3 regions of the Pseudomonas sp. GL_135 genome follow, and region 2 is predicted to be linked to each of the others. Evidence: predicted binding sites of a transcription regulator. Region 2 holds the regulator's gene; each other region holds the start of a gene.

Region 1 (9,772 bases), 640 kb from region 2:
TCGCGCTGGATGCAGATGTGAACGGCGAGCCACTGGCGAGGGATGGCATGTACCGGCTTCAAGTGGATGCTGGCCTTGAGCGGGTTTACCTGTTTCAGCCGGGATTGTTTCAGGGCGCCGAATTGCAGGCGATGTCTGAGGCGGACTGGAGTTCGCCAGGCGCGTTGTCGGCGGCCAAGCGTCTGATGCGCCAGGCCCTGGCCGTGCATCTGGGCGGGCGGCCGCTGGTCAGCCGTGAATTGTTTCGCAAACTCTAGCGTCCTGCCGCGCAAACCTAGAAAATCCTTCCTCGCGTGCGCAATCAGCCGCCACTGGCTGGCACCGCCACAGTAATCAGGAGAACCCCGTGACCCACAGCACTCGCATTCTGCTCGGCGTGAACATCGACCACGTTGCTACCCTGCGCCAGGCCCGGGGCACGCGCTATCCCGATCCGGTCAAGGCCGCCCTGGATGCTGAAGAAGCAGGCGCCGACGGCATCACCGTGCATTTGCGTGAGGACCGTCGGCACATTCAGGAACGCGATGTGTTGCTGCTGAAAGAGGTGCTGCAAACGCGCATGAATTTCGAGATGGGCGTCACCGAAGCGATGATGGCGTTCGCCGAGCGCATTCGGCCCGCGCATATCTGCCTGGTGCCGGAAACCCGTCAGGAACTGACCACTGAAGGCGGGCTGGATGTTGCCGGTCAGGAAGCGCGCATTAAGGCAGCAGTTGAGCGGTTGTCGGCTATCGGCAGCGAAGTGTCGTTGTTCATCGACGCCGATGAGCGACAGATAGCAGCGTCCGCCCGGGTTGGCGCGCCGGCCATCGAACTGCACACAGGCCGTTATGCCGATGCCGAAACCCCGGCGGCTGTGGCCGAAGAACTCAAGCGTATTGCCGATGGTGTCGCCTTCGGTTTGGCCCAGGGCCTGATCGTCAACGCCGGCCATGGTTTGCACTATCACAACGTTGAAGCCGTCGCGGCGATCAAGGGGATCAACGAGCTGAACATCGGCCACGCGCTGGTGGCCCATGCGCTGTTTGTCGGCTTCAAGTCGGCAGTGTCGGAGATGAAGGCGTTGATTCTGGCGGCGGCGGATTCTGCTCATGGCAAGTGACAGATAGGGGATTGCGCATCGTCTTGACACTCCGCTTTCGTGCAGCAGACACAAACTTTGTGGGAGCGAGCTTGCTCGCGAAGAGGCCGGCACTCTCACTCACTATGTCGGCAGACAGAATGCCTTCGCGAGCAAGCTCGCTCCCACGGGTGATTTGTCCGCACTGACATCTGCGGTGTTGTCATGCTCAATGAGCGCGCGCAATAGCGCTTTTGTCGGGTTACGGCTTGCGCCCCACAATTACCGCACGCCGGGGCGCTGGCAGTCCTTCCACGGTTTTGCTGTGATCGGCCGGATCGAGGAAATCGCTCAACGACTGAAAGCGCATCCAGTCGGTGCCACGTTGTTCTTCAACCGTGGTGGTGCTGACGTCGACGCAGCGCACATCGACGAAGCCCGCGCGGCGCAGCCACAGTTCCAGCGCGGGCACTGACGGCAGAAACCACACGTTGCGCATCTGTGAGTAGCGGTCTTCCGGCACCAGCACCTGATTCGCGTCGCCTTCCACCACCATGGTTTCCAGCACCAGTTCGCCGCCTTTGACCAGGCAATCCTTCAGCGCCAGCAGGTGATCGATCGGCGATTTGCGGTGGTAGAGCACGCCCATGGAAAACACCGTGTCGAAACCCTCCAGCCGCGCCGGCAGATCTTCCAGGGTGAACGGCAGGTGCCACGCTGGCAGATTGGGCAGGTAACGCTGCATGGCCTGGAACTGGCAGAAGAACAGCCAGTTGGGATCGACACCAATGACGCTGTCAGCACCGGCGCCCAGCATGCGCCACTGGTAATAGCCGTTGCCGCAACCGACATCCAGAACGCGCTTGCCTTTCAGATCAAGGTGCGGCGACACCCGCGACCATTTCCAGTCCGAGCGCCATTCGGTGTCGACGTGTACGCCGAATACATCAAAAGGGCCTTTGCGCCACGGCGACAAGCCCATCAGCGCGGCGCGGGTCTGCTCGCGGGTGGCGTCATCGCAGTCGGCGTCGAGGATGAAATCGTTCTTGAGCTCGATGCGGCTTGGGGTCAGATCAGGCAAGGCATTCAGCGCGCCTTGCCAGCGTTCCAGGTCGCCATGACCCTTTTCCATCTTCGCGTCGAGTTGCGCCTGCAGGCCTTGGGCCCAGGCATACAGTGGCGTGCCCGCCAGACGGCGGACCAGGGGAGCGAGATCAATCATGGCAGAGCAATCAACGAGGCGAAATTAAGGCACTGGAACCAGGGCACGACTTTGCTGAATCCGGCAGCCAGCAAGCGTTCGCGGTGCTGCTCAAGGCTGTCGGGTTTCATCACGTTTTCGATGGCGCTGCGTTTCTGCGCGATCTCCAGCTCGCTGTAACCGTTGGCGCGTTTGAAGGCGACGTGCAGATCGGTGAGCAGCGCGTGCTCTTCGGTGTCATCAAAGCGCAGCTTCTCTGACACGATCAGCGCGCCGCCGGGCAGCAGCGACTGGCGGATACGCGTCAGCAGAGCGAGGCGTTGTTCCGGCGCGATGAACTGCAGGGTGAAGTTCAGGGCGACCACCGAGGCGGGCTGAAACTCGAGATTCAAAATATCGCCGTCGATCACCTCCACCGGCAGCAGCTCCTGGTACATCGAGTCCTGAGCGTTGAGATATTCGCGGCAGCGTTCGACCATGGCCGTCGAGTTGTCGATGGCGATCACCCGGCAATCTTCAGTGCGCACATGCCGACGCAACGCCTGAGTGACGGCGCCCAATGAGCTGCCCAGGTCATAGAGCACGCTATGGGGCTGGGCGAACTGCGCCGCGAGCACGCCGAGGTTTTCGACGATGGTCGGGTAGCCCGGCACCGAGCGCTTGATCATGTCCGGGAACACCCGCACCACGTCTTCGTTGAAGGCGAAGTCGGGCACCTGGGGCAGCGGCTGGGCGAATAGGCGGTCGGGTTCTGGGCTCACGGCGATTCCGGGGGACAAGGCGAAAAGTGCGGCATTTTAGCCAATTCCTTCCCTCGGCTGGAACCTCATCTCATCGCTGGTTTGCTGACGTCTGCGTCGTGGGTAAAAAAGCCGCGCCGGTTGCCCGTGTGCGGCTTGGAGGCGAGCCTTGTAATCAGTACTTCCAGCTCACCGACGCGGTGAAGTTGCGTGGATCGCCGAAGTTGCTCTGGTTGTAGCGCAGGCTCTGTTGGTATTTCTCGTTGGTGAGGTTGTTGAGATTGAGCTGGGTGCTCCAGTGTTGATCGATGTCGTAGCGGGTCATCAGGCCGATGAGCGCGTAGGCATCCTGGCGGGCGGCCGGCGAGTCGTCGTTCTGAGTCTTGCTCTGCCAGCTCAGGCTGCCGCCGACCTTGACCTTCGGTGCCATCGGCAACTGGTAGGTCATCGACGACGTCAAGGCGTGGCGCGGGATGAACTTGCGCGCACGGCTGTCGTTGTCGTCTGTGATGTAAACGTAAGTGTACCCGCCGTTGACTTGCAGGCCTGGCGCCACTTCGCCCGACGCCTCCAGCTCCACGCCGCTGCTGTCGTAGGACATCGCCTCGTACACGTAGCCGCCCAGGCTGGCGTCATAGGTCGAACTGCCCGGCACGTTGTCTTGCTTGGCATGGAACACCGCTGCGCTCACGTTGAGCTTCTTGTCCATCAACTGTCCCTTGATGCCTGCCTCGTAGCTTTTGCCTTCAAGGGGATCGAGCACCCGGCCTTGGGTGTCGAGGTAGTACTGCGGATTGAAGACTTCGGTGTAACTGGCGTACAGCGCGTATTCGGGCGTCAGGTCGTAGACCATACCGGCATACGGCGTGACCTTGCCGTGAATGCGCACCTCCCGCGCGGAGCCGTAGTTGTCGCCATTGCTGTCCGCGCTGAGCATGCGCGCGCCGGTGATCAGGTGCAGGTCGTCGGTCAGGCTGAAGCGCGCGCCGGCGTAAACGCTTTTCTGGCGATCGGTGTAGTTCGACGTCGCAGCAGGTAACGCGGCAGCGTAAGTCGGACGCGGCAGGTAGCCATGCAGCGCATCTTCAAGGGTCACAGGCGAGTAGTTGAGGGCGTCACCGTACTGCGAGGATTCGCGATTGCGCTGGCGTGCAGCGTTCGCCCCCAGCGTGAGTTGATGTTCGCGACCGCCCAACGTGAACGGCCCGCTCAGCGAGTAATCACCACTGAGTTCGAGGTTCTTGTCTTTGTACTTGGAGCCCAGCCCGGTGTAACCGGTGGGTGAGGTGCTGTCGCCGTACATGTAGAACATCTCGGTGTCTTCGCGGTGCTCGGCGCCGGCGACCGTCAGCTTCGACTTCCAGTCGTTGGCGAAGGTGTGCTCCCACTCGGCAAACGCACGTTGCGTGTGAACGTCCCAATGCACCCACGGCTGGGAAATATTGGAATGGATGCTGCTGTAATGAATGGCGTTGCCATTGCCGTCGACCAACGGCAGTGCGCCCCAGCTTGAGCCATTGGCGTTGGTTTTCTGGTCCTCGTAACCAAGGGTCAGCGTGTCGCTGTCGCTCAGGTCGAATGCCAGCAGACCGCTGAAGATGTTCTTCTCGCGGGCGTAACGATCAAGGTATGAGTTGCCGTTTTCGTTGGCGTAGATGACGCGCCCCCGCACGTTGCCCGAGTCGGTCAGGGGGCCGGAGACGTCGATGTCCACCCGGCGTTTGTCCCAGGAACCGGCGGTTACGTCGATCTTTGCCTGGGGATCGTAAGTCGGGCGTTTGCGGATGAAGTTGACCGTGGCCGAGGGGTTGCCGGCCCCGGACATCAAGCCGTTGGCGCCGTGTACGATATCGACCTGCTCGTAGGGCGCCAGGTCGATGTCGCCCACCAGCAAACCATTGGTCATCGGCATGGCCGTGCCGTCGTACTGGAAGTTGTTGATGTCGAAACCGCGCGCGGTGAAGTAGGTGCGGTCTGTTTCGACTTTCTGCACGTTGACGCCGGGGGTGCTGGTCAACACATCGCGGATGCTGTTGAGCTTGAAGTCATCCATTTGCTCGCGCTTGATGTTGGTCACGCCCTGGGGCGTTTCCTGGTTGGTCAGGTCCAGCCGAGTGGTGGTGCTGCTGGGTTTGCCCTGGTAGCCCTGCGGGTTGCCGGTGTCGCCGTAGGTGGCGGTTGACGTCACGTCAGTGGCCGGCAGGCTGAGCGCTGTCTCTTCGGCATTCGCTGTGTTGAGCACGCTCAGGGCAATTAACGAAAGGGCCTTTGGGCAAAAGGGGATCGAGTGACGCATGGCGGGCAACGCTCCGGCGAATGTAACAAATGATGATGGTTCTCAATTATCGGGAAGTTACAATTGAGAATCAATGTCATTTATTCCTTGCGTTGCTGTTGGCTGCAACGCTGGCCATGATCGCGTGTCCTTCACCCCGCAGCATTAAAGCTTTCACTTCGGCAGTCGAAACACCTTAATTCGCAACCCATTTCATTACTGGCACAGGGAACCGTGGCATGCATGCGTTCAAGGCGTTGTACGAGTCCGTCGAGAGGCAGTTTTTCGACTCTTTGACCAAGAAGTTGTCGAGCCTGTTTCTGATGGTGGTGGTGAGCGCCGTGGTGTACTGGGTGGCCGTGAGCATCCGCGCCGACGTGCTGCTGCAGTTGCGCAGCGCGCAGTTGCCGGCGGGGACGCTAAGCATGATCGAGGGCAAGCTCGATGTGCTAAGCAATGCCATTCTGGCCAGCACGCTGTTCACCCTGTGTCTGGTCAGCTTCATGGTCTGGTATTTCCGGCACTTGATCGTGCGGCCGGTGACCCAGATGACCCTGGCGCTGGAAGGTATTGCCAATGGCGAGGGCGACCTGTCCAAGGACTTGCCGCTGCTGACCCACGATGAAATCCGCGTGCTGGCAAGCACCTGCAACCGGTTTCTTGCCAAGCAGCGGGAGATCATCAGCAGCGTTCAGGCGTTAACCGTGAACATTGCCGTGGAGTCTGCGCGGTCGTTGAAAAACATCAGCGACTCCAGCGACAGCGCGACCCATCAGGCACGCTTCGCCAAGGAAGTCATGCAGCAGAGTAACGACGCAGTGGGGCGGATTGCCGAGGTGTCCCGGCAGACCCAGGGCATTTCCGGGACCACCGCGCAGAACCTCAGCATGGCCCGTGATTCCTACACTGAACTGCTGGAAGTGACCGGCAACATCAGTGAGATTTCCAGCAGCCTGAATGAGTTCGGCACGCTGGTTTCGGCGCTGAACCAACGTTCGTCGAGCATCAAATCCATCGTCGGATTGATTCAACAGATCTCTTCCCAGACCAACCTTTTGGCGCTCAACGCGGCGATCGAGGCGGCGCGTGCAGGGGAGAGCGGGCGTGGTTTCGCGGTGGTTGCCGACGAAGTCCGGACCCTGGCCCAGAACGTCAGCCGCGCCACCGAGGACATTTCCCAGAACATCGACGCCATGTTGCTGGAAGTCAGTTCGACCCACGAGCAAACCACGCAGATCAGCCACAGCGCCCGGGAGACGCAGAAAGTGGTCGAGCGCGCGTCAGGGCATTTCGAAAGCATGATTGGCGACTTCGAATCCACCCACACCAAGCTGGAGGACATTGCCTCGCACATCCAGCAGTTCGCCGACAGCAACACCGGCATCAACGACCGCGTGACGCAGATTCATGCGGACAGCCAGTCGATTGACCAGCGCATGCAGCATTCCGCAACCGCCACCCGCGATCTGTCGGGCGTGGCGGAAAAGGTCCAGGCGCTGCTGGGACGGTTTGTTCTCGGGCACGGCGCGCTGGACGCTGGCATTACACGCGCCAGTCATTGCCGCGACCGGCTCCAGGTACGCCTGGCCGCGCTGCAACGTGAGGGCGTCAACCTGTTCGATCAGAACTACAAACTGATTCCCGGTACCGACCCCAAGCAATACACGACCAGCTACACCGAACGCTTCGCGCAGATCTGTCAGGAAGAGTGTGACGCGCTCACTAAAGGCACGCGGGGCGGAAAGGTCACCTTCATCGTCGACAGCAAGGGTTACTGCCCGGTGAACAACAGCTGGGTGTCGAAAAAACCGACGGGCGACCGGGCTATTGACCTGCCGGTGTGCCGCAACAAGCGCATGTTCGCCGACCCCATCGGCCTGCGCGCAGCCGCTAACCAACAGCGCTTCCTGCTGCAAACCTACCTGCGCGATACCGGCGAAATCATGACCGAGATCGACGTGCCGTTCTTCTTCGAAGGCCGTCATTGGGGCAACTTGCGCATGGGCTTCGATGCTGCGCAGTTACTGGCCGAATGACAGAGGCTCACGCCAGTGCTCAGCGACTGAATAGCCCTTCGCCGGCACGGACGTTCCTGCGGGGGCGGGCGCGGCATCAGTTGGCGATCAGTTCACCGTAATGACGCAATCGAAAGTGCGTTCCGGCGCCACTTCCGGCGCCCAGGGCTGCTGGTAGACCATCATGAGGTGACCCGAGCCCGGATTGGCCGCTCGGTAGCGCCAGACCGACTGACCGCCTTCACCTACCAGCCCGACATCTTTAGAAGCATTGAACACCTCAGGCCCGAGGCTGCTCAGGACGGACGGCGCAGGATTTTGCATCAGCCAGCGGTACCCGGTCGTGGGATTGCTGGGCAGCATCAGCATGAGGGTCTGGCCGGTTTTGAGGGTGAGGGGGCATTCTTGCTGATCGTCCAGGGAGACAATCTGTTTCGGCGCTTGGGCGCAAGCGGCAAGCAAGCTGAAGCTGAGCGGGACGAGCAGGCGGGCAGGGGTCATGAAGGCTCCGGTCGTAGGCAACGTTTGCGCAGGATAACCGAAGATGGATGTGTTGAAACCTTGCCGCTCCGTCTACGCCGCGAGACCGGGGATCAGCCTGCATCACGCCGCGACGGGTCGCTGCCGGGTCAACGGGTATCGTTCAGAGAACGAATTGAGAGATGTACCTGGAAATTTCGACGATGGAGGTCTTCCCGGTGAATTCGAACTTCACCTTGCCCAGAGCGGAGAAGTAAATTTCGAGTTCGGAATCGAGGTCGAAGGTCCCGGAGGTTTCCACCGAGTAGGCCACGATGTTTTTATACGGCAGTGAAGTGAAGTCCTTCTTGCTGCCGGTAATGCCTTGCACGTTGACGGAAATGATCCGCTTGGTTGTGAAGACAACACCGTCGCGCATCGACTTGTAGGCATCGATGACGGTTTCATCATCAAGCAGCAGCGCAGCCACACGCTCAGCGTATTCGTTGTTCTGCTTGAGTTTGAAAAAGCCTTTGTTGTTGAAGTCGAGCATGTTGCATTCCTTGTCTGTGATGCCCACTTCCACAGGTCACGAATTGCCCCCGTGGAAGTGATGCTGGCCCCGTCCTAAAACAATATCTTCGCCACATCCGCAAAACGTTTGGCGAAGTGCGCGGTGATGCCCTCTTTCAGGTAATCCGGCAGTTCTTCGAAGTTGCCACGGTTGGCTTCCGGCAGGATCAGCTCGTAAATCTTCTGCCGACGCGCCGCAATCACTTTCTCCCGCACACCGCCGATAGGCAGTACGTGCCCGGTCAGGGTCAGTTCACCGGTCATCGCAACGCCCTTTTTCGGCGCCTGGTTACGCGCCAGGGACAGCAGCGCGCTGGCCATGGTCACACCGGCACTTGGCCCGTCTTTCGGCGTCGCCCCTTCAGGCACGTGCAGGTGAACGAAGGCTTCGTCGAAGAAGCTTTTATCGCCGCCAAACTTCGCCAGATTGGAGCTGACGTAGCTGTAGGCGATTTCGGCGGATTCCTTCATCACGTCGCCCAACTGGCCGGTAAGCTTGAAGCCGCGGTTGAGCGTATGAATGCGCGTCGCTTCGATGGGCAGCGTCGCGCCACCCATGCTGGTCCAGGCCAGACCGGTGATCACGCCGGTGCCCGACAGCACTTGTTCGTTGCGGAAGACCGCCATGCCCAGCGAGGCCTCCAGCTCTTTCGGGCCGATCTTGACCACGGTGTCCGGGTTGTCCAGCAGCTTGACGACGGCCTTGCGCACCAGTTTGCCGAGCTGTTTTTCCAGCTGCCGCACACCGGCTTCTCGCGCATACCCTTCAATGACCGCGCGCAATGCACTGTCGCTGATCATCAGGCTGTTTTTCGACACGCCGGCCTTGGCCAGTTGCTTGGGCCACAGATGGCGCTTGGCGATGGCGAGCTTTTCTTCAGTGATGTAGCCGGACAGGCGAATCACTTCCATCCGGTCCAGCAGCGGGCCAGGGATCGAGTCCAGGGTGTTCGCGGTGCAAATGAACAGCACCTTCGAGAGATCAAGCCGCAGGTCCAGATAGTGGTCGAGGAATTCGACGTTCTGTTCCGGGTCCAGGGTTTCGAGCAGCGCCGAGGCCGGGTCGCCCTGGAAGCTCTGGCCCATCTTGTCGATCTCGTCGAGCATGATGACCGGGTTCATCACTTCCACGTCTTTCAGCGCCTGCACCAGCTTGCCCGGTTGGGCGCCGATGTAAGTGCGACGGTGACCCTTGATTTCGGCCTCGTCGCGCATGCCGCCGACGCTGAAACGGTAGAACGGACGGCCCAGGGATTCTGCGATCGATTTGCCGACGCTGGTTTTACCCACCCCCGGCGGGCCGACCAGCAGCACAATGGAGCCGGAGATTTCGCCTTTGTAGGCGCCGACGGCGAGAAATTCGAGGATGCGGCTCTTGATATCGTCGAGGCCGGCGTGGTGCTGATCCAGCACTTTGCGCGCGTGTTTCAGGTCGAGCTTGTCGTCACC
Region 2 (9,772 bases):
CTCCGTATTCCCGACCATCCTCCTCGTCGCCACCCTGCTGCGACTGGCCCTCAACGTCGCCTCCACCCGCGTCGTCATGCTCCACGGCCAGGACGGCCACGCCGCCGCCGGTAAAGTCATCCAGGCGTTCGGTGAAGTCGTCATCGGCGGCAACTACGTCGTCGGTATCGTCGTCTTCGCCATCCTCATGATCATCAACTTCGTCGTCGTCACCAAAGGTGCCGGGCGCATCTCCGAAGTGAGCGCGCGCTTCACCCTCGACGCCATGCCCGGCAAACAGATGGCCATCGACGCCGACCTCAACGCCGGCCTCATCGACCAGCCTGAAGCCAAGCGTCGTCGCCTCGAAGTCGCCCAGGAAGCCGAGTTCTACGGCTCCATGGACGGTGCCAGCAAATTCGTCCGCGGTGACGCCATCGCCGGCCTGCTGATCCTCTTCATCAACCTCATCGGCGGCATGCTGGTGGGCATCCTGCAACACGGCATGACCTTCGGCGACGCCGGCAAGGTTTACGCGCTGCTGACCATCGGTGACGGTTTGGTGGCGCAGTTGCCTTCTCTGCTGCTGTCTACTGCCGCCGCGATCATGGTGACCCGTGCGTCCGGTTCGGAAGAAATGGGCAAACTGGTCGGGCGCCAGATGTTCGCCTCCCACAAGGCACTCGCTGTCTCTGCCGGGATCATGATCGTCATGGGCCTGGTTCCGGGCATGCCGCACTTCTCCTTCATCAGCCTCGGGCTGGTGGCTGCTGGCGGCGCTTACCTGCTGTGGAAGAAAGAGAACCAGGTCAAGCTCGCCGCGGTGCAAGAGGTCAAGCGTCAACAAGAGCTGCTGCCGTCGCCGACCCGGGCGCAGGAATCCAAGGAACTGGGCTGGGACGACGTCACCCCGATCGACATGATTGGCCTGGAAGTGGGCTACCGCCTGATTCCGCTGGTGGACCGCAATCAGGGTGGTCAGCTGCTGGCGCGGATCAAGGGCGTGCGCAAGAAGCTCTCCCAGGAGCTGGGTTTCCTCATGCCGACCGTGCACATCCGCGACAACCTCGACCTGGCGCCCAGCGCCTATCGCCTGACCCTCATGGGCGTGACCCTGGCCGAAGCCGAGATCTACCCAGACCGCGAACTGGCGATCAACCCCGGTCAGGTATTTGGCAGCCTCAACGGCATCACTGCCAAGGACCCGGCGTTTGGTCTGGAAGCCGTCTGGATTGAAATCAGCCAGCGGGCTCAGGCGCAATCCCTCGGTTACACCGTGGTGGACGCCAGCACGGTGGTGGCAACCCACTTGAACCAGATTCTCTACAAGCACTCTCATGAATTGATTGGCCACGAGGAAGTCCAGCAATTGATGACCCTGCTGGCCAAGGGATCGCCAAAACTGGCGGAAGAACTGGTGCCGGGCGTGCTGTCCCTGTCGGCCCTGCTGAAGGTGCTGCAGGCGCTGCTTGCCGAACAGGTGCCGGTTCGTGACATCCGCTCCATCGCTGAAGCCATCGCCAACAACGCCGCGCGTAGTCAAGATACCGCCGCGCTGGTGGCTGCGGTACGGGTCGGATTGTCCCGCGCAATCGTCCAAAGCATTGTCGGCATTGAGCCGGAGCTGCCTGTGATCACCCTTGAGCCAAGGTTGGAACAGATCTTGCTAAATAGTCTGCAGAAGGCAGGTCAGGGTCAGGAAGAAGGCGTTCTCCTCGAACCGAGCATGGCTGAGAAACTTCAGCGCTCGTTGATCGAAGCGGCGCAGCGTCAGGAGATGCAGGGGCAGCCGGTTATTTTGTTGGTCGCAGGTCCGGTTCGCGCCATGTTGTCCCGCTTTGGACGGTTGGCTGTACCGAATATGCATGTTTTGGCTTATCAGGAAATTCCTGACAATAAGCAAGTCACCATCGTAGCGACTGTCGGGCCCAACGGCTGAGGTAGTGAGTCATGCAAGTTAAGCGTTTTTTCGCCGCCGATATGCGACAAGCCATGAAACTGGTTCGCGATGAGCTGGGCGCTGAAGCTGCCATCATCGGGAACCGGCGGATCGCCGGCGGCGTGGAACTGACCGCCGCTCTGGATTACAAGTTGTCTGCACTGGCGCCGCGTGTGCCGAACGTCGAACTCGAAGAAGAATTGCGCAAGACCCAGTCGCGCATCGTCACCGCTCAAGCTGAGCTGACCCACCGCAGCGAGCTGGACACTGTCGCCAATCGTCAGTTGTTCGCCGGCCTTGCGATGGATGACAGCAAGCAGATCGAACCGACGCTGGAAGAACCGTTTCGCCCGTCGATCCACGCCGCTGTGGCCGCCGAACGCGCCGAGCGCAACGCCGAGCCGGCCGTGGGCGACCGCGCCTACGAAGCGATGCGCTCTGAATTGAACGGCCTGCGCGAACTGCTGGAAGTCCAGCTGGGATCGCTGGCCTGGAACCAGCTGCAAGGCAGCCGTCCGCAGCAGGCCAATCTGTGGCGCCGTCTGCAACGCGTCGGCCTCTCCGGCCCGCTGTCCCGCGATCTGCTGGCGATGGTGCCGGACTCGAATGATCAGGCCCACACCTGGCGCATGCTGTTGGCCCACCTGGCCCGGATGATTGCCACGCCCGATGTGGAGCCACTGGAAGAGGGCGGTGTGATTGCCATGGTCGGTCCTGCCGGCATGGGCAAAACCACCACGCTGGCTAAACTGGCAGCCCGATATGTGTTGAAATACGGCGCGCAAAATATCGCGCTGGTGAGCATGGACAGTTTCCGCATTGGCGCTCAGGAACAGCTGAAAACCCTGGGCCGGATCCTCAATGTACCGGTTACCCACGTCGACCCGGGCCAGTCCCTGGCTCAGGCGCTGGAGCCGCTGTTGCGCAAGCGCGTGGTGTTGATCGACACCGCCGGCCTGCAAGCCAGCGATCCGGCCCTGCGTCTGCAACTGGAAACCCTCGCCGGCCGTGGCATCAAGGCGCGCAACTACCTGGTGCTGGCGACAACCAGCCAGAAGCAGGTGCTGTCGGCGGCTTACCACAGTTATAAACGTTGCGGCCTGGCCGGGTGCATCCTGACCAAGCTCGACGAGACGGCCAACCTGGGCGAAGTGCTCAGCCTGGCCGTGACACACGAACTGCCTGTGGCCTATCTGACCGATGGCCCACGGATACCGGATGATCTGCATTTGCCGCGTCGGCACCAGTTGGTGAGCCGGGCTGTCAGTGTGCAGATGCAGGAGGAGCCAAGCGAGGAAGCGATGGCGGATATGTTTGCGGATCTTTATCACAGCACCGGCAAGCGCGCGGGCTAGGTGAAGAAAATGACAGTGGAATTTTCCTGCATCGATGGTCTGCCAGGCATTGTTCAGACACTGAACGTGCAGCCCGACATGTGGCTTAGGTCTAAGCAAGACAAGGTAAACAATTAACATGGGCAGCATGCATCCCGTACAGGTTATCGCGGTGACCGGTGGCAAAGGTGGCGTAGGCAAGACCAACGTTTCAGTGAATCTTTCACTGGCGCTGGCCGAGCTGGGACGTCGCGTCATGTTGCTGGACGCCGATCTGGGTCTGGCCAACGTCGACGTATTGTTGGGGCTGACCCCCAAACGCACCCTGGCTGATGTCATCGAAGGGCGGTGCGAGCTGCGCGATGTCCTGCTGCAAGGCCCGGGCGGCGTCCGCATCGTGCCGGCGGCGTCGGGCACCCAGAGCATGGTCCACCTGACCCCGGCGCAACATGCCGGGCTGATTCAGGCGTTCAGTGACATCGGCGACAACCTCGATGTGCTGGTCATCGATACCGCCGCCGGCATCGGCGAGTCGGTGGTGAGCTTCGTGCGCGCCGCCCAGGAAGTGCTGCTGGTGGTGTGCGACGAGCCTACGTCGATCACCGACGCCTACGCCCTGATCAAACTGCTCAACCGCGATTACGGCATGAACCGCTTCCGCGTCCTGGCCAACATGGCCCAGAGCCCGCAGGAAGGGCGCAACCTCTTCGCCAAGCTGACCAAAGTCACCGACCGCTTTCTCGACGTGGCCCTGCAATATGTAGGCGCCGTGCCGTACGACGAATGCGTACGCAAGGCCGTGCAGAAACAGCGCGCCGTGTACGAAGCGTTTCCGCGTTCCAAATGTGCGCTGGCGTTCAAGGCGATCGCACAGAAAGTCGACACCTGGCCGCTGCCGGCGAACCCGCGCGGTCACCTGGAATTTTTCGTAGAACGCCTCGTGCATCAAACCAGCGCAGGGCCCGTCTCATGACAGCAAGTGGCTATCGCATGTACAGCAAATCGTCCAAAGACTCCCAGTATGAGCTGATCGAGCGTTATGCCCCGCTGGTCAAACGAATCGCCTACCACTTGCTGGCGCGTCTGCCGGCCAGCGTGCAGGTCGAGGATTTGATCCAGGCGGGCATGATTGGCTTGCTCGAGGTCTCGACCAAATACGACTCCACCAAAGGGGCCAGTTTCGAGACGTACGCGGGTATTCGTATCCGTGGCGCGATGCTCGACGAAGTGCGCAAGGGGGACTGGGCACCGCGCTCGGTCCACCGCAATACGCGCATGGTCAGTGACGCGATTCGTTCAATCGAAGCAAAAACCGGCCGTGACGCTAAAGATCACGAGGTTGCTGCCGAACTTGAAATGAGTCTCGACGATTATTACGGGATTCTGAACGATACCCTGGGCAGCCGCCTGTTCAGTTTCGACGACCTGTTGCAGGACGGCGAACACGAAGGGCTGCACGAGGACGGCGCGAGCCAGTCCCTGGAACCGTCGCGGGATCTGGAAGACGAGCGCTTCCAGGCTGCGCTGGCCGAGGCCATTGCCAACTTGCCGGAACGTGAACGCCTGGTGTTGTCGCTGTATTACGACGAAGAGCTGAACCTCAAGGAAATCGGTGAGGTTCTGGGTGTCAGCGAGTCGCGGGTCAGCCAGCTGCACAGTCAATGCGCGGCGCGGTTGCGCGGTCGCCTTGGCGAGTGGCGCGCACGTTCCTGAATCAGGCGCGGGCCGCGAGGCCTGCGTGTTGCTTGTAAGACCGGCTGTGCAGGACGTGAGCGGGAAGCAAAAGAGACATGGCAGGAGTCGGTCGAACCGGGTCGTGGATGATCCGGTTTCGCTGCGCTCGTCCCGGTCGATTCCACCCCTTTTCATGTTCGGCGCAGCCGGTATTGATTGAATGCGCGTTCAGGTGCTGAACGCGTTAAAGACTGCTTGGAGGTCGAATTGGACAAGAACATGAAAATCCTCATCGTTGATGACTTCTCAACGATGCGGCGGATCATAAAAAACCTGTTGCGTGACCTTGGGTTCACCAACACGGCCGAAGCAGATGACGGACTCACCGCATTGCCGATGCTGCAAAGCGGCGCCTTTGACTTCCTCGTCACTGACTGGAACATGCCGGGCATGTCCGGCATCGACCTGTTGCGTCAGGTGCGTGCCGACGAGCGTCTGCGCAGCCTGCCGGTGCTGATGGTCACTGCCGAAGCCAAGCGCGAGCAGATCATCGAAGCCGCTCAGGCCGGTGTGAACGGCTACGTGGTGAAGCCGTTCACCGCGCAAGTGCTCAAAGAGAAAATCGAAAAGATATTCGAGCGCGTCAATAGCTGATGTCCGCTGCGAGGGCGCTATGGATTCCAAAGATTCGACAATGGGTGACTTTGAGTCAACCCTGAAGAAACACGCACAAGAGCTGGTCGCGAGCCTTGAAAAAGGCAAGTTCGGCGACGCCGTGCAACTGATCCATGAGCTTAACCAGACCCGCGACCGTGGCCTGTATCAGGAAGTCGGCAAATTGACGCGCGAGCTGCACAGCGCGATCGTCAACTTCCAGATCGACCCGAACATGCCGCAGGCCGAGGAGGTCTCCCAGATCACCGACGCCACCGAGCGGCTGTCGTACGTGGTCAGGCTGACCGAAAACGCCGCCAACCGGACGATGGACCTGGTGGAGCTGAGCACGCCGCTGATGCACGGGCTGACTGACGACGCCAAGTCGTTGAGCGCCGATTGGGGACGCTTCATGCGCCGCGAGATCAGCGCCGAAGAGTTTCGTGATCTGGCCCGCCGCGTCGATGTGTTCCTGACCCGCAGCGAGAAGGAGACCACCGAGGTCTCTGCGCACCTGAACGACATTCTGCTGGCCCAGGATTACCAGGACCTTACCGGTCAGGTGATCAAGCGCGTGACCACGCTGGTCACCGAAGTCGAGCGCAATCTGCTCAAGCTGGTGCTCATGGCGAGCCAGGTGGACCGCTTCGCGGGCATCGAGCACGACCAGGAAGTGTTCCGTCAGCAAAAAGAACAAGAAAAACTTCACTCCAAGGGTGAAGGTCCGCAGATTCATGCCGATAAACGTGAAGACGTTGTATCCGGACAGGATGATGTTGACGATCTGCTATCCAGCCTCGGATTCTGATTCGGTCACTCTGTTTCGGACTTCAGGTTTTCTGTGAAAGTGGCTGCTGGACCCGCGCGCCAATGCTTCGACGAAAGCAATGCGCGCAGGCCGTCAGTGCAGCCTCCGGATCGGTTTGACGGTTAATTTTAGGAGCACCCCCCAATGAGCTTCGGCGCCGATGAAGAAATCCTTCAGGATTTTCTGGTAGAGGCCGGCGAGATTCTCGAGCTGTTGTCAGAGCAGTTGGTCGAGCTGGAAAGCCGGCCAGATGATGCGGACCTGCTCAATGCAATTTTTCGCGGTTTTCACACTGTAAAAGGGGGCGCCGGCTTCCTCCAGCTCAACGAGCTGGTTGAATGCTGTCACATCGCCGAGAACGTGTTCGACATCCTGCGCAAGGGTGAACGTCGCGTTGACTCGGAGCTCATGGACGTGGTGCTCGAAGCACTCGACACCGTCAACAGCATGTTCGGTCAGGTGCGCGAGCGTTCCGCCGTCACCCCGGCCACGCCTGAATTGCTGGCCGCGTTGGCCCGCCTGGCGGAGCCGGCCTCGGCCGAAGAAATCGCTGCAGCACCGGTGGTTGAAGAGCCGGTCGCTGAAGCGCCGTCCGAAGACATTACCGATTTTGAGTTCGAACAGCTTCTGGATTCGCTGAATGCTGTCAAGGCCCAGGCGGCAGGGGCGCCTGCGCCGGCTGCACCTGCACCAGCAGCGCCCGTGGCAGCAGCGCCCGTTGCAGCAGCACCTGCGGCACCGGCTGCTGCGCCCACCGGTAATGCGGCCAGCGATGAAATCACCGACGCCGAATTCGAATCGCTCCTCGATCAGCTGCATGGTAAAGGCCAGTTCGCCGTCGATGCGGTGCAACCGCCGGCCGCTGTAGCGCCGTCTGCCGCACCGGCCAGTGATGAAATCACTGACGACGAATTCGAGTCGCTGCTGGATCAGTTGCACGGCAAGGGTTCGTTCTCGCCGGATGCCGTGGGTGCCGCTGCTAATGCTGCCGCTGCACCTGTCGCATCGGTTGCGCCAGCTGCAGCGTCGAAAGCTGCAGCGTCGGACGAAATCACCGACAACGAATTTGAAGACCTGCTGGATCAGTTGCACGGCAAAGGCAAGTTTGAACCTGCCGTCGCTGCCGCAGCACCTGCGGCTGCACCGGCCACTAAGCCAGAACCCGCTGCCAAAGCTGAACCGGCGAAAGCGACGCCTGCTGCCGCCGCTCCGGCGAAAGCGGCTCCTGCCGCTGCGCCTGCCCCGGCTCGCGCTGCCGCTCCCGCGCCTAGCGAAAAACCGCCGTCTGAAGCGGAAACCACCGTGCGCGTCGACACCGCGCGGCTGGACGAAATCATGAACATGGTCGGCGAGCTGGTGCTGGTGCGTAACCGCCTCGTGCGCCTGGGCGCAAACAGCGCTGACGAAGCCATGTCCAAGGCCGTGTCCAACCTGGACGTGGTCACCGCTGACCTGCAGACCGCGGTCATGAAGACCCGTATGCAGCCGATCAAGAAAGTGTTCGGCCGCTTCCCGCGACTGGTCCGCGATCTGGCACGTCAGCTGAAGAAAGAAATCAGCCTTGAACTGGTGGGTGAAGAAACCGACCTGGACAAGAACCTCGTCGAGGCCCTGGCCGACCCGCTGGTCCACTTGGTGCGCAACGCGGTCGATCACGGTATCGAGTCGCCGGAAGAGCGCGAGGCCTCGGGCAAGCCCCGCAACGGTCGTGTGATTCTGGCGGCCGAACAGGAAGGCGATCACATCCTGCTGTCGATTTCCGATGACGGCAAAGGCATGGACCCTGCGGTCCTGCGCGCGATCGCGGTCAAGCGTGGCGTGATGGACAAGGACGCAGCGGATCGCCTCAGCGACACCGATTGCTACAACTTGATCTTCGCGCCGGGCTTCTCGACCAAGACCGAAATTTCCGACGTGTCCGGCCGTGGCGTGGGCATGGACGTGGTGAAAACCAAGATCGCCCAGCTCAACGGCTCGATCAGCATCGATTCCACCAAAGGTCTGGGCTCGAAGATCATCATCAAAGTGCCGCTGACCCTGGCGATCATGCCGACGCTGATGGTCATGCTCGGCAATCAAGCCTTCGCTTTCCCGCTGGTCAACGTCAACGAGATCTTCCACCTGGACCTGTCGACCACCAACGTCGTCGATGGTCAGGAAGTGGTGATCGTCCGCGACAAGGCGCTGCCGCTGTTTTACCTCAAGCGCTGGCTGGTCAGTTCGGCGGCCCACGAGGAGCAACGCGAAGGCCACGTGGTGATCTTGTCGGTCGGCACCCAACGCATCGGCTTTGTGGTCGATCAGTTGGTCGGCCAGGAAGAAGTGGTGATCAAGCCGCTGGGCAAGATGCTGCAAGGCACGCCGGGCATGTCGGGCGCTACCATCACCGGTGACGGCCGCATCGCTCTGATTCTCGATGTGCCAAGCATGCTCAAGCGCTACGCGGCACGCCGGATCGGTTAAGCAGGATCGGCTTCAGCAGGGCGGCTTGCGATGTTCTGTAGGACCGGTTTTAGCCGGGAAGGGGCCGGTGGGGATACTCTGGATTTTTCGGTGTGACACCCGACGCCTTCCCGGCTAAAGCCGGTCCCACTAACGGCATGCGGAGGGCGCCTTGCGAGGTTTTTTAGTGGGACCGGCTTCAGCCGGGAAGAGGGCAGGGTGAACACCCTTGATTATGGGGTGTGACATCTGACGCCTTCCCGGCTAAAGCCGGTCCTACAAATAGACCCGGTCTCGTTTCAAGCGCGAAAAACGGTCTCACTGGCCTGTCTCGTCTCGCCAATGTGACCCAAGCTACGTGATTCAGGGCGCGCCGACCTTCAGGGTGACGCGCGCTCTTTGGAGTGTTTATGGCAGTCAAGGTTCTCGTCGTGGACGATTCGGGTTTTTTCCGACGTCGTGTCTCGGAAATTCTCTCTTCGGATCCCACGATCCAGGTGGTCGGTACTGCCACCAATGGCAAGGAAGCCATTGAACAAGCCCTGGCCCTCAAGCCCGACGTGATCACCATGGACTACGAAATGCCGATGATGGATGGCATTACCGCGGTCCGTCACATCATGCAACGCTGCCCGACCCCGGTATTGATGTTTTCCTCACTGACCCACGAAGGCGCCCGAGTGACCCTCGATGCGCTGGACGCTGGCGCGGTGGATTTCCTGCCGAAAAACTTCGAAGACATCTCGCGCAACCCCGAGAAGGTCAAACAGATGCTGTGCGAGAAAGTCCACAGCATCTCCCGCAGCAACCGTCGTTTCAGCGGTTACGGCAGCACGCCTTCTGCCACGTCGGCACCGGCGCCATCTGCTGCGCCCGCTGCACCGCGCAGCACGGCTCCCGAAGCGCGACCGTCGCGTCCGGCGCCCGCCCCTGCGCCCGCGC
Region 3 (9,772 bases), 99 kb from region 2:
CGACCTGGTGGGTTATGGCTGCACCACCTGCATCGGTAACTCCGGGCCGCTTCCTGACCCGATTGAAAAAGCCATCCAGCAGTCGGACCTGACTGTCGCGTCGGTGCTGTCGGGCAACCGCAATTTCGAGGGCCGCGTGCATCCGCTGGTGAAAACCAACTGGCTGGCCTCACCGCCGCTGGTGGTCGCTTACGCGTTGGCGGGTACCGTGCGCACCGACCTGAGCAGCGAGCCCTTGGGCGAAGGCAGCGATGGCAAGCCGGTGTACCTTCGTGACATCTGGCCGAGCCAGCAGGAGATCGCCGACGCGGTCATGAACGTCAGCACTGGCATGTTTCACAAGGAATACGCCGAGGTCTTCGCCGGCGACGCGCAGTGGCAAGCCATCGAGGTGCCCGAGGCGGCGACTTACGTCTGGCAGCCGGACTCGACGTACATCCAGCACCCGCCGTTCTTCGAGGACGTGGCCGGGCCATTGCCGGTCATCGCTGACGTCCAGCAGGCTCGCGTGCTGGCGGTGCTGGGCGACTCGGTGACCACCGACCACATCTCCCCCGCCGGCAACATCAAACTCGACAGCCCGGCCGGGCGTTATCTGCGCAGCAAGGGCGTGGAGTACAAGGACTTCAACTCGTACGGCTCGCGCCGCGGCAACCATGAAGTGATGATGCGCGGCACCTTCGCCAACATTCGCATCCGCAACGAGATGCTCGGCGGCGAAGAAGGCGGCTACACGCTGCACGTGCCCACCGACGAGAAGCTGCCGATCTATGATGCGGCCATGCGTTATCAGGAAGAAGGCACGCCGCTGGTGGTCATTGCCGGTCAGGAATATGGCACGGGCTCCAGTCGCGACTGGGCGGCGAAGGGGACGAATCTGCTGGGGGTCAAAGCGGTGATTGCCGAGAGTTTCGAGCGCATTCACCGTTCCAACCTGGTCGGCATGGGCGTCCTGCCGCTGCAGTTCAGGGCGGGCGAAAGCCGTAAAACACTGGGCCTGACCGGCAAGGAAGTGCTGAACATTACCGGACTTACCGGCGCGACGCTGCAACCGGGCATGAGCCTGGCGGTGCAGATCACCCGGGAGGACGGGCAGCAGGAAAACATCGACGTGCTGTGCCGGATCGATACCCTGAATGAAGTGGAATACTTCAAGGCGGGCGGGATCCTGCATTACGTGTTGCGGCAGTTGATTGCTTCCTGAGCCTCATCCCGGCTCAAGCCGGTCTCGCTGTCAGTGGGACTGGCTTTAGCCGGGAAAGCGTCAGATGCCACAACGCAATATCAATGGTGGTCAAACCGGCCCCTTCCCGGCTGAAGCCGGTCCTACTTGTGGGACTGGCTTTAGCCCGGAAGGCGTCGGCTGACTCACCGCAAATTGCCAGCGTTCACCCAATATCCGTCGTTATCAGAAACGCCCTACACAACCCCCGCCCTGCATCCTCGAAATAATCGGACCAACCCCCCGTTGATCCGACATACACACGCGTTTAATGAACGTTAAAATCCCCAGCCTATTCCGACGCCCTAGGACGACTTCATGTCGGTGCAACGCTGGACTTCCCTCTTCCTGCTCTCTCTCGGCTACAGCCTGGCGCTGCTCTACGGCCAACTCAGTCTTCCCGTGGTCATCACGTTCGGACTGTTCATCATGGCCGGCATCTGCGTCAGCCATTTCCAGCACCGCGCCGTCCGCCTGTTCGGTCATGCCTTGTTCATCGCCATTGCGGCGGGCCTGGCCAGTCACTGGCTGCCCGGCTTCCTCAGCGCGAGGGCGATTGCCGGTGTTCGCCTCAGCCCCGAGGCCGCGCCGTATTCGATGTACCTGAATCTCGACAAGCCCCTCATCGGCTTCTGGATCGCCATCGCCTGCCCATGGGTGTTTATCGCGTTGAGCCCACGACGCTGGCTGAGCGTCACCAGCATCGCCTTGCCCCTCACCGCTGCAGCGTGTTTATCAACAGCGATGGTGCTGGGCCTCGTCGGCTGGTCGCCCAAGTGGCCGGAGCAAACGGGCATATGGGCGCTGAACAACCTCTTGCTGGTCGCGCTGACCGAAGAATTGCTTTTTCGGGGTTATCTGCAAGGGGGTCTGAAAAGGTGGCTGCAGCACTTACCCTGCCATGACGCTCTGGCAGTCGGAATGGCATCGGCACTGTTCGGCCTCGCGCACATCGGCGCGGGCTGGGAATGGGCGCTTCTGGCGGGCATCGCGGGTGTGGGTTATGGCGTTGCCTATCGACGGGGCGGGCTGCCCGCTGCCGTGCTCACCCACTTCGGTCTGAACCTTCTGCATTTCAGCCTGTTTACCTATCCGATGTTCGACCGGTAGGCGTTTTCAGGACATTCAGAATATGAAGCAGTTCACAAAAACTTAATTTTTGTCGCATCGAGCCGATAACCCGTGACAGCCTTCCTGGATCGAATAGCTCATGCGAAATAACCAGCCCATCACTCAACGCGAACGGACCTTCCCGGCGCAGCAACGGTTGATCTCTACCACCGATGCGCGCGGCGTCATCACCTATTGCAACGACGCCTTCATTGAAATCAGCGGTTTTTCCCAGGATGAACTGATCAAGTCGCCGCACAACACGGTGCGCCATCCAGACGTGCCATCGGCGGTTTTCGAACACATGTGGGCCACGCTCAAGCAGGGCTTGCCGTGGATGGGCATCGTCAAGAACCGTTGCAAAAACGGCGACCATTATTGGGTCAACGCTTACGTCACGCCGGTCTTCGAGAACAAGCAGGTCGTGGGCTTCGAGTCCGTGCGCATCAAGCCGACCGCTGAACAGGTGCGTCGCGCCGAAGCACTCTATAAACGTCTGAACAGCGGCAAAAGTGCAGTGCCAAGCCGCGACAAATGGCTGCCGATGTTGCAGGACTGGCTGCCGTTCATCCTGGTGAGCCAGGTGAGCTTTTTGATTGGTGTGTGGCTGAATTCCCATTGGGGCTTCCTGCTCGCCGCCGCGCTGTCCGTGCCGCTGGGCCTGCTGGGGTTGAGCTGGCAACAGCGTGGCCTCAAGCGCTTGTTGCGCCTGGCCGAGCAAACCACCTCCGACCCACTGATCGCGCAGATGTACACCGACAGTCGCGGCGCGCAAGCACGGCTGGAGATGTCGATCCTCAGCCAGGAAGCGCGCCTGAAGACCTGCCTCACCCGGCTGCAGGACACTGCCGAACACCTCAATGCCCAGGCGCGTCAGTCCGACACCCTGGCGCAGGCCAGCTCCACCGGCCTGGAACGTCAGCGCGTCGAAACCGAACAGGTCGCCACCGCTGTCAACCAGATGGCCGCGACCACCCAGGAAGTGGCCAATCACGTGCAGCGCACCGCTGACGCCACCCAGCAGGCCAACGAGCTGACCCGCCGAGGCCGCGAGATTGCCAGCGACACCCGCGAAGCCATTCAGCGTCTGTCGGCCTCGGTGGGTGAAACCGGCCTGACCGTAACTCAGCTGGCGAAGGACAGCGATGAAATCGGCGGCGTTGTCGATGTCATCAAAGGCATCGCCGACCAGACCAACCTGCTGGCCCTCAACGCGGCGATCGAGGCCGCTCGCGCGGGCGAAATGGGTCGTGGCTTTGCCGTCGTCGCCGATGAAGTCCGTCAATTGGCCCAACGCACGACCGAATCCACCGGCCAGATCCACGCCCTTATCGCCAAGCTGCAACAGACGGCCACCAACGCGGTGCAGACCATGAACACAGGCCGCCGCCAGGCCGAAGAAGGTGTTGAGCAGGTCATGGAGGCCGACAGGGCGCTGGTGGGCATCAGCGACGCAGTGGCCAACATCACCGACATGACCACGCAGATCGCCGCCGCCACCGAAGAGCAAAGCTCGGTGGCAGAAGAGGTCAGCCGCAATATCAGCACCATCGCACACCTGGCGGACCAGACGTCTGATGAAGCGCGTCGCTCTGCCACGCTCAGTGCGGAACTGACCCAGACCGCCAACACGCAATACTCGTTGGTGGAGCGCTTTAACCGCTGAGTGATTGATGGGTTAAGCGAAGGCCCCGGCAGATCGTCTGCCGGGGCCTTTTTGTTTGTATTGGGGATTAAGTAGGACATTTCTGAAAATCGTTTGAGGGAGCGGTTTTTGGTTTGGAGCGCGGGTTTGGCTGTTGACAGGATTTGTAGAACTCTATTAGTTGATTGTTGAAAGACGATAAATAGTTACCACCATGGGTGGGGTATTTGTTGATCTGGACAATTGAATTAAATGTGCACTCTTTCTGCGGATGGAAGTGGAGAGGTGTGCTTGATGGAGAAACATATGAATGAGCAATTTCCTTTCAGCGCCCCGCTGGTAACCAAAGCAAGCCCTATTGAAGGACTTTTACAAACCGGGGATTTATCTCAACCAATTCCCGTTGAAATCATCATTTGGGATGGAGCACGTCCAGGCTATATTGTTCAGCTACGACTTGATGGTGATCTCATTGGGCTCCCTATGGTCTTGGGCGACCAAAAGCCTGGCGATACAATGCAGCTTCAGCTAAGTCACGACTTGTTGTGTGAAAGCCGTAGCTATTCCCTCAATTATCAGGCTACAAATAATATCAATGGCGTAACTCGCGAATCTCCCGCCGCAGCACTCAAAGTAGACCGCACCAAACCCGGCGCTACCCTCCTCGCTCCCCTCATCTTCCCGACCGCCACCTTCGGCGATCAACTCGTCGGACTGCTCCCTGGCTATGCCGGCATGGAACCGGGCGATATCATCCAGACATTACTCAACGGCGTCGCAGGCCCGGCCCATCAGGTCCAGGCGGATGAGCTCACCCTCCGACCCATCGAAATCCCGTTCAGCCGTGAACACCTGCAAGCCCATGCAGCCGAAACTGTGTCCATCGAGTACGTCGTCACCGACCGGGCGGGCAATGTGTCCATCACCAGCCTGCCGACCCTGGTTTCAGTTAAATTGTAACCAGCTTCCCCGCTATTCAACTGAATACCAAAAGTAACCCCCTCCACGCTTATGCGTGGAGGTTTTGTCAATAAATGAGCCAGCGGAAAATAATTTAAATTATTTTTGGGCATCTCGATTCCAAAGAACCTACATCACCGTAGGAAGCGTCTGATGGACTATCAAAATTTTATAGACTACGCGCGATACATAATTATTAAAAACACTCACAAATGCCTTAAAAAAGGACCGATTCACACATCAAAGATCTATTCAACCACGAATTTTTTTCGGAGAAGCCATGCAATCCCATGCACTTCGGTTGTTTGACAGTCCTATTTTTCGAATCGATCATAGGCATGTGCAGCGCCGCAGTCCTACAAGCAAGCGCACAACACCCAATCCTGTAATTCTCGCACTAGCGATCTGATCAAGGAGTTCCAATGGAAGATGAAACGGATATCCAGCCATCCCCCCACTCACAACCGACCGAGTCAGATAACAATAAAAAGTTAACGGTGCCAAACCCCAAAAATACCCGCAGGACCAAACGCAAATCACCTGACAAGAGTTCAATCCCGCTCTACGAAGAACTGCAGGCAATGCCGCCCGTGGGCAAAAGTGCGGCTGAACAGGCCATGGTCTACGCCGGCCAACTGCAGAACGCCCCGGGATTTCCATGGCATCACGAGATGAAGCACCCGCCTCCGGCGCCGGTATTCGAAGCGCCTTTCATCACCGGTGCCGACCCCGAAGGCCCGACCGACGCACAGCTGCACGTGGGCATCTACATCAATATCCCGCGCTCGCCGAAGCTGTGGTTCGGGGATCACCTGAAGCTGCGCTGGGGCCACAACACCTTCTACACCACCATCGGCAAAGTAGAAGGCCGCAAAGGCCCTCGCCTGGTTCAGTACCTCAACAATGAAACGCTGGCGGACTACGAAAGCGGATGCGTCGAGGTGCGCTACGAAGTGGTGCGGCGCGCCAAGCTCGTCGGCATCTCGGAAACCCTGACCGTCAACCTGCCGCGGCTGAGGAAGCGGCGCGGCAAGGGCTCGTCCCCTGGCCGACCACCGCGACGGCGCCGGATGCAGCCGAAGCCGTAAGCCCACGTAAAAAAGCCCCGACTGCATTGCTGCAGCCGGGGCCTCGGAACCGCCATTTAATCAACTAATGCGAATCAAAACGCCAGACGCACACCTACGTTCGCACCCCAAGGCTGCTCAACATGCTCACCCTTCATGTAATCGAAATCAGCGTGCACTTGGAGTCGCTCGGACAGCGACACCGAAACACCTGCGCCCAATTCCGCGCGGGAGCCGAACAGGTCGTTGTCAAAACGCTGACCGTTCACGCTGACGTCATTGCTGCGGGAGAACTCGTGGGCCAACGCCACCCGTGCGTACGGCATAACCACGCCGCCGTCTTTCAGGGCGAAGCTGCGTCCCACGGTACTACCGACCTTGCCCAGCACCGACTGGGTCTGGTTGGTCCTGGCCTGCATGCCGTTGTCCAGCGTGTAGCTGCTGCCATCGATCCAGACGCTGGACACCTGCGCGAACGGCTCGACGAAATACTCATCACCCAGTTTTATGTGCTTGCCGACTTCCAGCGACCCGCCCAACGCCTTGCTGCTGTAATCACCCTTGGCCTTGGTGCCATCGCTCATCGCCACCTTGGACTCGTTATGGAACTGGTTGAGTTTCAGCACGCCGTCCAGGTAATAACCGCCTTCCGACAACCACGTGCCATACGCGCCGACGTAATAGCTGTCGACCTGACCCGAAGTGCCTCGGCCGATGTCCAGATCCGACTTGCTGTAACCGCCCATCAATCCGAGCAACAGCTGACCGTTGCCCACTGGCACAGGCGCATCCGCACCGAACGACAGACCCTGCTGCTTCTGGCTGTAATCAACGCCGGAGTCCAGCGCCGCATTGAAGCGACTGCCGTAAGTACGCATCCAGCCGCCGCCCTGCTCATGCCCGCGCACCTCCCCCATGCGACTGCGCAACGTCGTCAACTCGCTGTTCCACACCGTCGGTGCCGTGTTGAACAACGCCAGCGCACTTTGCGTGGACGGGCTGATCTCCTTGCCGGACCCGACGATGAACCAGTCCGTCCCCTGGCGCTCAAGCTCATAGGAATACACCCCAAGATCCGCCCGACCGCCCACCAGACCGAACTCCGCATCCCCGCCTTCGGTGTGTACCACCCGAAGGGGGTCGAACTCGGCGGGAACCGCTTCGGTGCCGGTGTTATGCACGCTGAGGAGATGGATACCCTTAGCGACACCTGCCACATTCAGCAAATCGCTTGTTCCATCGTCCAGATTTACGCGCATATCAAATGTACCCCTCCCCGAAAGCTCACCCAACGTAAGCTGGTTAAACGTCGCTCCTTCAAATCGGACTATCCCGCTGCCCAATGTAAGCTTGGGAAGAACGGTATCGCCCACCAGCATCCACGCTGCTTCGGAATTAACTGTGAGACTTTCGGCGTTGAGCAGGTTGCCCTTGAAGCGCGCGCTGTTCTGCAACGTTATGTTGAGTTGACTGCCTTCGCCCGCGAGAAAATTCCCCGCGAGACTGCTGTTGTCGACAATCAGCTTTACCTCGCCGCTGTCTTGGACCTCGATCAGGTTGCCGTTCCCGGCGAACAGCTCGGCGCCATTTCTAACAGTTATTTCAGCAATGCCACGGAACATGTGATTGCCTCTGACTCGAATCGCAGAGTCAGAAAGGCCAACTACCCGAGAGTGATCAATGATGATCGAGTTGGCACCGAGTTCAGGTTCGCCGCTACCAGGAACCTTCCCTGCGGAGGTCGCAATCAGCCCGACGCCATCGCCCTCTACGAGGCTATTATCTTGGATCGTGACCTTGGAACTGGCGGCGTAAATTCCCGTTCCCTCGCCATCTGCGCGCATTGCGGCATTCACTCTCGTACCCTCAAGAGTGACGGTGCCGGCACCTACCTCAATGCCTCTCCCCAGCCCAGCTATATGGCTACCAAGAAATTTCGCTTGGGACTCAGCTCCACCAAGCCGCTGCAGTCGGATAGCTGGCCGGGTCGAGCTGTTGATTTCCGCACCAGCAGCATTGATCCGCCCCCCGGAAAGCATGACCGCCGCTTCCGTGAAGGCATCATTCAGAGTATGCCGTACCGCACCGCCATTGATATTAAGCACCCCTCCCAAACCTGGACCGGAGACCTTATTTATTTGAGCACCGGTAGACAAGTTCAGGGTTGCTCCGGGCCCGGCCAGGACGTAATCCAGGCCTGTGTTTTGATCGACATTCTCAACTTGGCCGGCAGGTACGATAACTGGAAAAGTAGACCTAGAAGTTTGATCATCTGCAGACACCTGACTTGCCAGCGACATACTCAATATGACGGTGGCGGCTTGCCCATAAGACGCAGCGATAGACCGCTTAAAAGTACGTTGAATCACGATAGACATCTCAATCACAAAAAAGAGCGCTCACAATGCAGTACCTGTACGAATTAATTAGAAGCGCAGCTATGTTTTTTACACCGAAATTTCTGAAGTTTTTGTAGTCCGATTCTGACAGCAGCACATCTATCGAATCCGAAGACGAGGCAGGTAGCAGAAATATAAGTACCCATGCACGAAAAACGCTCAACGGTATCGATATGGAGCAATTGATCAAAGAGCTCGATCAGTGCATAGCACCCATGTATATAAAAAAATCGCCATAGCATTGACAGTTGTCTCGAGGTGAGATTATGTACATTCGGTGTTCTGAAGAAAAACAGAGACCATTGGTTTCTCTTTGAACACTACGCCACCGCACAATAAATATTGACAGCCTTAAAATTTACCTATTACGTAATTTAACTATCTAAAAACTTAGCTTGTAATCATCGGCCAGTTAGCCATCACACTCCGTGCTGGCAATATAAAAAATCCAGGCAGCCCCATTCTGGCCAATGCTATCGGCTGCCTTTTTCCAGGAGAAACACAATGTGTAATTCAACAAATCGCTCGACTGTGACCCGACAATCACGCGGGCCTTCCAAAGCACTCGCTACGCCAAGTATCCCAACAGCTGATCCAATTGACGGCTTGCTTACCCTTGAAGCTCTTCTTCAGCCCGTCCAAATTGTATTTCCATGCTGGAACGAGGCGCTGCCTGGGGACTCTTGTCAAATTACTTGGGGTAAAGAAACCCTGACAGACCAATTTTTTATTACTGACGAGACACCTGGCACGCTCATATCTCTGGAAATCCCGCCAGAACTTCTCAAAGATGGGGAATACAATGTTGGTTATGCAGCAACCAACGAGGGAGGTGCGGTATCTGTAAAGTCTCCGCAGATTCCCCTGATCGTGGACACAGTCGCACCCGGCGGCGATCTAATCGCCCCCATGATTTTCCCCTTCCAAACGCAAGATGGGATTCTGACCGCAGACGAGCTAACCGAACTTGGCGGTACTCTTGTTGCTGAAGTTCCTGGTTACTCAGGGATGGCATGGGGCGATCAAATTCGAACTTTGTGGGGGGCGATCGCCGGACCTGAGCACACTGTGACCTCGTCGGAGGTGACAATGGATCGCGTGATGTTGAGCTTTCCTCGTGAGTTTTTAGAAAGTTTGGGCGATGTCACAGAGCCGGTTAGCTTCGTTGTCACGGATCGGGCAGGAAATCAGTCGATCAAGTCCAATGAAACTACGTTCCGTTTGTTCCTTGTAGATATTCCAGATAACTACCCTGCCCCCGTTTGTTCTCAAGCAAGCGATGGGATTGTGGACGATGCCGACGCCCGAGCAGGCGTAGCGGTAGATATTCCTCAGTATCCCGATGCATTACCAGGCGATAACGTAACCC

What was found. The regulator FliA, encoded in region 2, starts transcription of late flagellar genes. The targets are predictions, from matches to a motif close to CTAAAGTTTNNNNNNNNNNNGCCGNTAA.
Region 1: a site for FliA is predicted at 5,442-5,469, ahead of AC3ISG_RS05390 (methyl-accepting chemotaxis protein). Genes of this name have one in related genera too.
Region 3: a site for FliA is predicted at 2,374-2,401, ahead of AC3ISG_RS08765 (methyl-accepting chemotaxis protein). Genes of this name have one in related genera too.

What each region holds. Positions count from the first base shown of each region.
Region 1 is NZ_CM174408.1:1,182,761-1,192,532, forward strand. It holds gene recO (DNA repair protein RecO) at 1-257, shown strand, start outside; gene pdxJ (pyridoxine 5'-phosphate synthase) at 347-1,102, shown strand; gene cmoB (tRNA 5-methoxyuridine(34)/uridine 5-oxyacetic acid(34) synthase CmoB) at 1,323-2,282, opposite strand; gene cmoA (carboxy-S-adenosyl-L-methionine synthase CmoA) at 2,279-3,022, opposite strand; gene AC3ISG_RS05385 (TonB-dependent siderophore receptor) at 3,177-5,297, opposite strand; gene AC3ISG_RS05390 (methyl-accepting chemotaxis protein) at 5,516-7,312, shown strand; gene AC3ISG_RS05395 (protease inhibitor I42 family protein) at 7,400-7,792, opposite strand; gene AC3ISG_RS05400 (PH domain-containing protein) at 7,935-8,303, opposite strand; gene lon (endopeptidase La) at 8,378-9,772, opposite strand, start outside.
Region 2 is NZ_CM174408.1:1,821,513-1,831,284, forward strand. It holds gene flhA (flagellar biosynthesis protein FlhA) at 1-1,918, shown strand, start outside; gene flhF (flagellar biosynthesis GTPase FlhF) at 1,930-3,273, shown strand; gene fleN (flagellar synthesis regulator FleN) at 3,392-4,225, shown strand; gene fliA (RNA polymerase sigma factor FliA) at 4,222-4,965, shown strand; gene AC3ISG_RS08320 (chemotaxis response regulator CheY) at 5,206-5,580, shown strand; gene AC3ISG_RS08325 (protein phosphatase CheZ) at 5,600-6,388, shown strand; gene AC3ISG_RS08330 (chemotaxis protein CheA) at 6,533-8,851, shown strand; gene AC3ISG_RS08335 (protein-glutamate methylesterase/protein-glutamine glutaminase) at 9,241-9,772, shown strand, end outside.
Region 3 is NZ_CM174408.1:1,920,876-1,930,647, reverse strand. It holds gene acnA (aconitate hydratase AcnA) at 1-1,204, shown strand, start outside; gene AC3ISG_RS08770 (CPBP family intramembrane glutamic endopeptidase) at 1,541-2,332, shown strand; gene AC3ISG_RS08765 (methyl-accepting chemotaxis protein) at 2,433-3,998, shown strand; gene AC3ISG_RS08760 (hypothetical protein) at 4,284-4,937, shown strand; gene AC3ISG_RS08755 (hypothetical protein) at 5,360-6,025, shown strand; gene AC3ISG_RS08750 (autotransporter outer membrane beta-barrel domain-containing protein) at 6,100-7,263, opposite strand; gene AC3ISG_RS08745 (hypothetical protein) at 7,195-8,430, shown strand; gene AC3ISG_RS08740 (hypothetical protein) at 8,908-9,772, shown strand, end outside.